Regions from separate parts of the Bradyrhizobium sp. SYSU BS000235 genome, predicted to be linked through region 1. Evidence: predicted binding sites of a transcription regulator. Region 1 holds the regulator's gene; each other region holds the start of a gene.

Region 1 (3,273 bases):
CGCGCTCAAGAATATCAACCTGACGCTGGGCGAGAACCGGGTGACCGCGTTCATCGGACCGTCGGGATGCGGCAAGTCGACGTTGTTGCGTATCTTCAACCGGATGTATGATCTCTACCCGGGTCAGCGCGCGGTGGGACAGCTCATGCTGGACAACACCAACATCCTGGACCCGAAGCTCGATCTGAATCTGCTGCGTGCTCGGATCGGCATGGTGTTTCAGAAGCCGACGCCGTTCCCGATGACCATCTATGAAAACATCGCATTCGGCATCCGTCTTTATGAAAAGATATCGAAGTCGGAAATGGACGGGCGCGTTGAGACTGCGCTGCGTGGCGGTGCGCTCTGGAATGAAGTGAAGGACAAGCTGAATGCGAGCGGCCTGAGCCTTTCGGGCGGCCAGCAGCAGCGCCTGTGTATCGCGCGAACGGTCGCCGTGCGGCCGGAAGTGATCTTGTTCGACGAGCCTTGCTCGGCGCTTGACCCGATTTCCACTGCAAAGGTCGAAGAACTGATCCAGGAACTGAAGGAAAATTACACGATCGCGATCGTTACGCATAACATGCAGCAGGCGGCGCGCGTGTCCGACAAGACGGCGTTCATGTATCTCGGCCAGCTCATCGAGTTCGATGAAACAAACAAGATCTTTACGTCGCCGACGGATCGGCGGACGCAAGACTACATCACCGGCCGTTTCGGCTGACGCTTACCGCGTGGAGAATTATTATGGGAACAGATCATACCGCCAAGGCGTTCGACGAAGATCTCCAGGAGCTTAATCGGCTCGTTGCAGAGATGGGTGGTCTGGCGGAACGTCAGATCGTGGATTCCGTCGATGCTCTGATCCGTCGGGACGTCGCGCTGGGCAAGCGCGTGGTCGCCGCTGATCTCGATATCGACAAGTTGCAGCATGCCATCGAAGAGCGTGCAGTATTGACGATCGCTCGCCGTCAGCCAATGGCTGTCGACCTTCGCGAGATCGTCGGCTCGCTGCGGGTTGCGACCGACCTGGAGCGCATGGGCGATTTGTCGAAGAATATCGGCAAGCGCGTTGCTGCACTCGACAGCGATTTCCATCCGTTGAAGCTGATCCGTGGTCTCGAGCATATGACCGACCTGGTGCAGTCTCAGGTCAAGTCGGTGCTCGACGCTTATGCCGCGCATGACCTGCCGGCCGCCATGGCGGTTTGGAAAGGCGACGAAGAAGTCGACGCGATCTGCACCTCGCTGTTCCGCGAGCTGCTGACTTACATGATGGAAGATCCGCGCAATATCGGCTTCTGCATCCATTTGATGTTCTGCGCCAAGAACATCGAACGGATCGGGGACCATGCGACCAACATTGCCGAAACGGTCTTCTACATGATCGAAGGACAACAGATGCTCGATCAGCGCCCCAAAGGCGATATGACGAGTTTTGCGACGGCTGTCTCAGGCAGCTGATTGGAAGGATATAAATTGAAGGATCGGACATGAGCGCCCGAATTCTTGTCGTCGAGGATGAAGAAGCGTTGACGACGCTGCTTCGCTACAATCTGGATGCCGAAGGCTACGATGTCGAAACCGTTGCACGCGGGGACGACGCCGACACCAGACTCAAGGAGCATATTCCGGATCTGATCGTGCTCGATTGGATGCTGCCTGGTTTGTCGGGGATCGAGCTTTGCCGTCGTCTAAGGGCAAGGCCTGAAACGAAGCAGATCCCCATCATCATGCTGACCGCGCGTGGCGAGGAAAGCGAGCGGGTGAGGGGTCTCGCGACGGGCGCTGACGATTACATCGTCAAGCCGTTCTCGGTCCCGGAATTGCTGGCGCGGGTGAAGGGCTTGCTGCGACGGGCCAGCCCGGAGCGTCTCGCCACGGTTTTGGCTTTCGGCGATATCGAGTTGGACCGCGATCGGCGCCGTGTGGCCCGTTCCGGCCGCCCGATTGATCTGGGGCCCACCGAATACCGTCTTCTGGAGTTCTTCCTGGAACATCCGGGACGTGTTTTCAGCCGGGAGCAATTGCTCGACGGCGTTTGGGGACGCGACATCTATATCGATGAGCGCACCGTGGACGTTCATATCGGCCGGCTCAGGAAGCTCCTGAACCTTGGCCGGGAGCAGGATCCCATCCGCACCGTTCGCGGAGCGGGCTACGCCCTGGATGATCGCTTCGCCAAGGCTGAGTGATCTCGATAAAATTATTGCAGAGCAGCATTTGTCTGATGTTGCTTTGCAATCCTGGGTAGGGCGAATAACAATTTTGTGCCAATGAAGGGCAAAATTGCACCTCGCATTTGGTCATCTCCGTGTTAACCTGACTCTCGACGGGGCAGCGAAACCCAGTCGCAGGATTGAATTGGGAAGGAGAACCAAAATGGCCTGGAAAGCTCCAAAGATTGTTGAAGTGCCGGTTGGCATGGAAATCAACATGTACGCCTGCGCGGCGCGCAAGTAAGTCTGCAAATTTCTTCAGTTTAAAAGACAATTGGTCCGGTTTGCGTAAGGGCTCGCCCAATGGGTGAAGTTCTTTCGCAGCCGGCCTTGTTTGTGTCTGGGTCTGGATTCCGCGAACCGGGATTGCCGGAGGCGTTTTGATGTTGCGCGTTGTCGTTCTCGGGGTGGCGGCTGGTGGCGGCGTCCCGCAATGGAACTGCAACTGTGAGGTCTGCCGAATCACACGTCTTGAGCGGCCGGACTTGCGAGCCACGCAGGCATCGATAGCGGTCAGCGCTGACCACAAACACTGGTTTCTGATCAATGCTTCACCTGACCTGCGCCAACAGGTGATCGCGACCCCGCAACTTCATCCAAAGCCGGATCAATTACGCCATAGCCCGATCGCAGGCGTCATCCTGACCAATGGCGAGGTCGACGCCGTCGCGGGGTTGCTGTCCCTGCGTGAGGGTTGGCCATTTACCATCTACGCTCACCAACGCGTTCTTGCGACGCTGAGGGACAACAGCATCTTCAATGTTCTGAGTGCGGAGCGGGTGCGTCGCGAACCGATCGAATTCGATGCCACGTTCGAGCCCAAGTTGGCGAACGGCTCGCCGTCGGGGTTGGAAGTTTTGCCATTCCTCGTTCCTGGTAAACGTGCCTGGTATCTTGAAGACGCTGCTGCACCTGCGGTGGACGATGAGGCGGGCGACACCGTGGGGCTGCGGATTGCGGACAAGCGGAGTGGCCAATACTTCTTTTTTCTTGCCGCTTGCGCCGCCATGACCCCAGAGCTGAAGATGCGTCTGAAAGACGCGCCTCTGGTGTTTTTCGACGGAACGGTCTGGCG
Region 2 (3,273 bases), 3.7 Mb from region 1:
TGTCGAGCGGCTCGGTGACACCGAAACGCGGCAGCGTGGCGCGGAATGCGCGCAGCAGGAAGATCGCTTCGATCATATCGCCGCGCGCCTGCTTGATCGCCAGCGCCGCCAGCTCGCGGTCATAGAGCGAGCCTTCGGTCATCACGCGGTCGACCGCGAGGGTGAGCTGTTCAGAGATCTGCGACAGGGACAGATCCGGCACCGCCGGATCGCCGCGGCGCTCATGCGCCATCAGCCGGTGTGCATTCTCGATGGCGCGTTCGCCGCCCTTGACTGCAACGTACATGGCTCACGCCTCCTTCGCCGCAACGTGGATACTGCGCGGCAGCGCGACGAGATCATTGCCGCTGACCAGCAGCAGATCGACGCCGAGCGGAAACAGCGCGCGGTTGGCCTGCATGCGCGCGACGAAATCCTGCGGTAATGGGCCAGCCCGCAAACTGGACGTGCCTTGAATGCCCGGTCCGCTCAGCATGATCTCCTCGCCCGCAGTCAGCGTCTCCACCTGAACCACCAACGTGGTGGAGCGGTCCGGATATTCCGGCGTTCCCGGCGCAAATGTTTCGAAATCCGGCAAGGCCGAGCCCTTCGCGATTAGCGCGAAGGCAGCTTGCGAGGCCTCAGCCGTCAGCGGCGCTCCGGTCTGGAAGCGCAGCCACGACGCCATGTCGGTCTCGTGTGCGAAATCCTGATCGAGCCAGACGGATGTATCGTGATCGAACAGCGCCAGTGCGACTGCAGCGGTTGCGGGCATCATGAGCGATGGCGCCTTGACCGGCTCCGCAATCGTATGAACTGTTCCCGGCCGCGCCATGGCATCCATCACGCTGCGGAACACCACCTGCGACGACTGCACCGGATTGGCGAAGCCTGTCCCGAGGCCGGACTGGAGAGTGGCAAGTGTCATGATCTCAGCCCTCGCCTCGTACCAGTGTGTAGAAATCGACCCGTGTCGCTGCCGTCTCCGCATCCTGCTGCGCGCGGGCTTTCTCCAGTTCCTGACGCAGGGGCGCGAGAACCTTGTCTTCAATACGCTCTTTGAAGACGTCGCTCTGGATCAGCGCGTCACACAGCGCGATCAGCCGCGCCTTTTCGCCATCGCGCCCCAGCACATAGCCAAAGCCGACTTCACCCGAGGACAGCCGCACGGCCGCGCGCGACACCGAGGCCTCACCGAGGTTGAACGGCGCACCGTCACCGCCGATCCGGCCGCGCACCATCACGAGGCCGTTCTCCGGCTGGCGCAGCGCCTCGTGCGGCGGAACATCGACATCGCCCAGGCACGCCGCGATCCGCTGCGTCGGCATATGCGCGAGGACAGCCATCGCCCGCTGACGTTGGTTCTGCTGCGGACTGAGTTCGGATCGGGTCATGATGTCCAGCTTGCTGATTCCAAGTTGTCTATGTTAATAGACAACTTCGTAACGCAGCGCTATGACAATCTGGTGACGACGGCATGATTTTCGGTATGTTGCGGCTCTCGCTCCGCGAAAGGTTGTCGCATCTATGAGTTTGGCTGAAACGAGCACCGGCGTTGCGCTGTGGCGGCGCGTCGCGGATTCCATCGAGCAATCGATCGCCGATGGAACCTATCCGCGCAACTCCAAGCTGCCCGGCGAAACCGAAATCGCGGAACTCCATCGGGTCAACCGCCACACCGTACGCCGTGCGCTGGCTGCGCTCGCCGAGCGCGGACTGGTGCGCGCCGAACGTGGTAGCGGCACCTATGTCGAAGCACCGCGCATCGCCTATCCGCTGCGCTCACGCACGCGGTTTTCCGAAATCGTCAGTGCCGGCGGCCACGAAGCCAGCGGCAAGCTGCTGAGTGCATCGATCGAAGATGCGCCGCAGGATCTTGCCAAACACCTGGGCCTCAAGACCGGCGCGCCCTTGCTGCGGATCGATGCACTGCGCACAGCAGACCGGATGCCAATCTGCGTCGGCTCCACGTGGGTCGATGCGGACCGCTTTCCCGACGGCGGCAAACTCTATGAAAAAATGCAGTCCATCACCAAGGTGCTGGCCCATTTCGGCATCCGCGACTATCGCCGCGAGTGGACCAACGTTACGGCTGCCATTGCCGATGCCGCCGATGCCGCACGCCTCGATCTCGCGCTCGGCCGCCCGGTGCTGGTGGTCGAAAAGCTCGACACGGAAATGAACGGCAAGCCGTTGATCATATCGCGTTCGCGCTTTGCCGCTGAACGCGTTCAGTTCGTCATCGAAAACTAGCGGTGGAAATTAGTGCCGGGCTTCGCCTGCCCGGCCGATGATTGCACGGCGGAGCCGGTTCGAGACGAAATCAATCGCGGCCACCGCGACGAGGATCATCAGAATCAGCGTCGAGACCTTCTGCCATTCCAGCACACGGATCTGCTCGGCAAGCTGAAGGCCGATGCCGCCTGCACCGACGATGCCAATGATGGTGGCCGAACGCGTGTTCGACTCGATGAAATAGAGAATCTGCCCTGCGAGCACAGGCAGCACCTGCGGCAGCAGTCCGAACCGGATCTCATGCAGCTTGCTGCCGCCCGCCGCGCGGATGCCCTCGACCTGCTTGCGGTCGGCACCTTCCATCGCTTCCGAGAACAGTTTGCCGAACGCACCGAAGTCCGATGTCGCAATCGCCAGCACGCCCGCGAATGGGCCGAGCCCGACAACGTTGATCCATACAAGAGCCCAGATCAGCGTATCGATGCCGCGAACCGAATCCAGAAACCGCCGCACTGGAAAGCGCAGAAAAATGGATGGAATGATGTTCTTCGCCGCCAGCATGCTGACGGGAAGCGCCATGAGCGCCGCCAATAGCGTGCCGAGAAACGCGATCGACAGGGTTTCTCCCATGGCGTGGAGATAGGTCGGGAACGATGTGCCGGGATCCGGCGGGATCATCAGCATGACGAACCAGCCGAGTTGCTTGAAGCCGGTCACCAGCCGGTGGATCGAAATCTCCAGATACCAGCAGCCGAAAAAGAACAGCGCGATCGCCGCCGCGGCAACCAGGAGTGCTTTCACGCGGCCTGCATTCGATCCGCGAAACAGGTCGGGATACTGCGCCGCCAGTTCCGCCGGGCTGCGATCCGCCGCGATCATGCCCGCTCTCCCGTGCTGAGCAGGCGTCCGCGCAGCCAGCCGGTGAGGATGTCGATAATGAACACGGTGACGATGATCATCACCAGGATCGCGCTGACGTCCGAATAAAAGAACTTGCGCACCGCGACCACGAGTTCTTGCCCGATGCCGCCAGCACCCACAAAGCCCATGATGGAAGCT
Region 3 (3,273 bases), 2.9 Mb from region 1:
AAAGAGTGGAAAAAAGAGACGCGGATTATAGGGTTGCACTTTCGCGTGGCAAGCCGTTGAGAAAGGACTATCCTTTCATGGTCAACACCGGCAAGGCCGATTCTCGGGCCTGTTTTGGTGACCAACACTGCGGCAGGACGCGTGGCAAAGGTGCCAAATTCGAGAGTCTCGAAGACCAGGGCGACCGCAGGGCATCCGGGCCGAAAAGCGTCCAGCACAACAGCCGAGGCGCGGCCGAAAGTTCCAGCCAAATCGGCTTCGCAAGGCAAGCGTTTGGACGCCAGCAAAGGCAGGCTGCATCCCGACAGCGCGCTGGAGAAAGCCGAGGCTGAAATCCAAGCTCTCAAGGTGCAGCTTGCGACCGCACACGCCAGGATTGATGAGCTACAGGCCTGGGCGGACACGGACTTTCTGTTGAACATTTACAACCGCCGCGGCTTCGAGCGGGAACTCGGCCGCGCCAGCGCTTATATCGACCGCTACCGTGCCGCAGGCGCGTTGATCGTGCTGGACGTCGATCGCCTGAAGCCGATCAACGACACCTACGGGCACGCGGCGGGCGATATGGTCCTGAAGGGCGTGGTGGCGGTGCTGATGCGGCATATCCGCTCATCGGACGTTGTCGGACGGCTTGGGGGTGATGAGTTCGCGCTGCTGCTCTGGAATCTGTCCGATGCAGATGCGCGTGCCAAGGCCACCGCGCTCGAGAAGGCGATCGATTCCCTGACGTTCATGTTCAAAGGACGGGCTGTCGCGGCGGGTGCTTCAACAGGCGTCGCGATGCTGAAACCGATGGACGATGCAGCTTTGGCATTGGAGCAAGCGGACCGGGCGATGTACGCGCGGAAGGCTGAGCGCAAAGGGACCGCGTTGTCCTCAACTCAGGCGATAATGTCCGGCGTGATCTGATCTTCGATAAAGGAGATGCGGTCTCGCAGTTGCAGCTTGCGCTTCTTCAATCGTTGCAGCCGCAGCAGGTCTGGAGCAGGCGACTGGTGCAGCGCCTCGATCGCAGCATCCAGATCGCGATGCTCTTGTTGCAGTCGCGCCAGCTCAAGCGCGAATTCGTTGTTGTCCTGATCTACCATAACCGTTGGTGAGTTGGCTTTGCCGGGCTTCAGCAAACCTATTGCACTACATGGTGTGCTGCACGTGCATTGTCATTACAGATAACAGGAATAATTTCCAGTAATGGAAATGCCAAATAGTTCCTTGAGAACCGATTTTTAATCGTGAGAAAAATTTTAGGCTCGGTTCGTCGTTCCTTGTCGACAGTCCGCCTCCGTCATGTACACTTCATAGTCCGGATGGAGTGGATCCAACCACTCTGTCTCAGCAAGAGGAGCGCGTTTTTCACGCGAACCCGATACGCCATTCGCTTGAAAGCGCGTTTCATCCAACTTTGAAGGCAATCAACAAAGGAGGATACATATGGCGATCGAGTCGCATCTCGTTGAACTGGAACGCAAGCACGAAGTTCTGGAAAACGAATTGCACGATGCTCTGCAGCATCTTTCCACAGACGACCTCCACATCATCGAGTTGAAGCGCCGAAAACTGGTGCTGAAGGACCAGATCGAACGTATCCGCCACGCGGCCAGTTCGACCATTCACTGATAGCAAAAACCATCGTCAATGCGGCTAGTGGGGTGGATTTGACATCCGCTCCCGCCAGGCTGCGCGTGATGATCGTGACGGCAAATGCCGTCACGGCACTTGAGTTATGCTCGCACGTCGGCCAATCGCGCGACTTCGTCCGCGATGGCCAGTGACGACGTGAGTCCGGGTGACTCAATGCCGAACAGATTGATCAATCCGGATACGCCGTGTTCTTGCGGGCCCTGAATCAGGAAGTCCTGCTTTGCAATGGCAGGCGGCACAATCTTCGGGCGGATGCCGGAATAGCTGGGAGACAACGCTCCATCCGGCAATGCCGGCCAGTAGCGACGGATGGCCGGATAAAACCGTTCGGAGCGTGAGGCATCGACTGCGTAATCGATTTTGTCGACCCATTGCACATCCGGTCCAAACTTCGCCTGTCCGCCGAGATCGAGGGTGAGGTGGACGCCGAGGCCACCCGGCTCCGGTACCGGATAGATCAGGTGTGTGAATGGCGCGCGCGCGCTGCAACTGAAGTAATTGCCTTTGGCGTAGTAAGCGGTGGGGATGCGATCGGCCGGCATGCCATCGATTGCGCGTGCAATGGAAGGCGCCGCGAGACCGGCTGAATTGATAAGCAGTTTGCAGCCGATCTCCATCGGAGCATCGCCCCCGACGTGAAGCACGAACCCGTCGGTGGTGACTTTCGCCCCCATCAACGGCGCATGAAACGCGAATGCGGCTCCCGCGCTCTCCGCGTCGCCGCGAAGCGCCAGCATATAGGCGTGGCTGTCGATGATGCCGGTCGAGGGCGACAAAAGAGCGCCGACGCAGTTGAGCGCAGGTTCAAGCGCGCGCGCCTCTTCGCCTGTCAGGGTCTTCATGTCATCAACGCCGTTCGCTTCGGCGTGGGCCTTGATCGAGGCGAGTTTGGCGACTTCATCTTCGGTGGTGCCGACGATCAATTTTCCGCATCGGCGATACGGGATGCCGTGGTCGGCGCAATAAGCGTAGAGCGCCTTCTTGCCGCCGACGCACATGCGCGCCATCAGGCTTCCTGCAGGATAATAAATTCCGGCATGGATGACCTCGCTGTTGCGCGATGATGTCCCTGTGCCGATATCTTCCGTGGCCTCCACGACGATTACTTCGAGGCCTGCCTGTGCCAGCCGCCGTGCTGTCGCGAGACCGACAACCCCGGCACCGACAACTACGCAATCAATCTTGTCCATTCATCGTCCAAATTGCCGGAGTTCGTCCGAGTGCGGGAGACGTAATCGGTCCATACAGCGCTTCGGCATTAGGGCTTCGTTAATCACGAACCGCCTTTGCCTCCATTTTAGACAAAATTACGTCACGTTCAGCGTCAGCATTTACCCGATTCAAACGGCACCGACCAGACAATCCCTCCCGGAAGAATCCGTGGAATGGGAATGACCGGCTGGCAGAAGCAAGCGAACGAACTGAGCATCACGAGTCCGTCGAGGGGCTCGGCGCTGTCGTTTGCCTTGTTGACAGCCGCTTCGGTGCCGGAAGCCTCGGCTGCCGCCGCGTCTCCGCCATCTGTGATCCTGGCATCCTATTCTGATCCCAGCATGATCTGGAATATTCTGGTCGGCGGATTTGTCGTTTTTGCATTTCTGACGTGCGTCATTCTGTGGGTGATGTCGGCTC

Evidence for each region. Region 1 encodes PhoB, which activates phosphate uptake and scavenging genes when phosphate is short. Its sites were predicted from a motif close to TGTCATNNANCTGTCAT; they were not measured.
Region 2: the regulator PhoB is predicted to act here: its motif matches at 1,435-1,451, upstream of phnF (phosphonate metabolism transcriptional regulator PhnF).
Region 3: the regulator PhoB is predicted to act here: its motif matches at 1,284-1,300, upstream of ACP0KA_RS13975 (YdcH family protein).

What each region holds. Positions count from the first base shown of each region.
Region 1 covers NZ_JBMHJM010000001.1:103,663-106,935, reverse strand. The annotation lists gene pstB (phosphate ABC transporter ATP-binding protein PstB) at 1-703, shown strand, start outside; gene phoU (phosphate signaling complex protein PhoU) at 727-1,443, shown strand; gene phoB (phosphate regulon transcriptional regulator PhoB) at 1,473-2,174, shown strand; gene pqqA (pyrroloquinoline quinone precursor peptide PqqA) at 2,362-2,442, shown strand; gene pqqB (pyrroloquinoline quinone biosynthesis protein PqqB) at 2,582-3,273, shown strand, end outside.
Region 2 covers NZ_JBMHJM010000001.1:3,761,603-3,764,875, reverse strand. The annotation lists gene ACP0KA_RS17535 (carbon-phosphorus lyase complex subunit PhnI) at 1-286, opposite strand, end outside; gene phnH (phosphonate C-P lyase system protein PhnH) at 290-907, opposite strand; gene phnG (phosphonate C-P lyase system protein PhnG) at 912-1,373, opposite strand; gene phnF (phosphonate metabolism transcriptional regulator PhnF) at 1,507-2,232, shown strand; gene phnE (phosphonate ABC transporter, permease protein PhnE) at 2,242-3,093, opposite strand; gene phnE (phosphonate ABC transporter, permease protein PhnE) at 3,090-3,273, opposite strand, start outside.
Region 3 covers NZ_JBMHJM010000001.1:2,997,588-3,000,860, forward strand. The annotation lists gene ACP0KA_RS13965 (GGDEF domain-containing protein) at 274-909, shown strand; gene ACP0KA_RS13970 (YdcH family protein) at 882-1,088, opposite strand; gene ACP0KA_RS13975 (YdcH family protein) at 1,432-1,617, shown strand; gene ACP0KA_RS13980 (NAD(P)/FAD-dependent oxidoreductase) at 1,722-2,831, opposite strand; gene ACP0KA_RS13985 (EAL domain-containing protein) at 3,033-3,273, shown strand, end outside.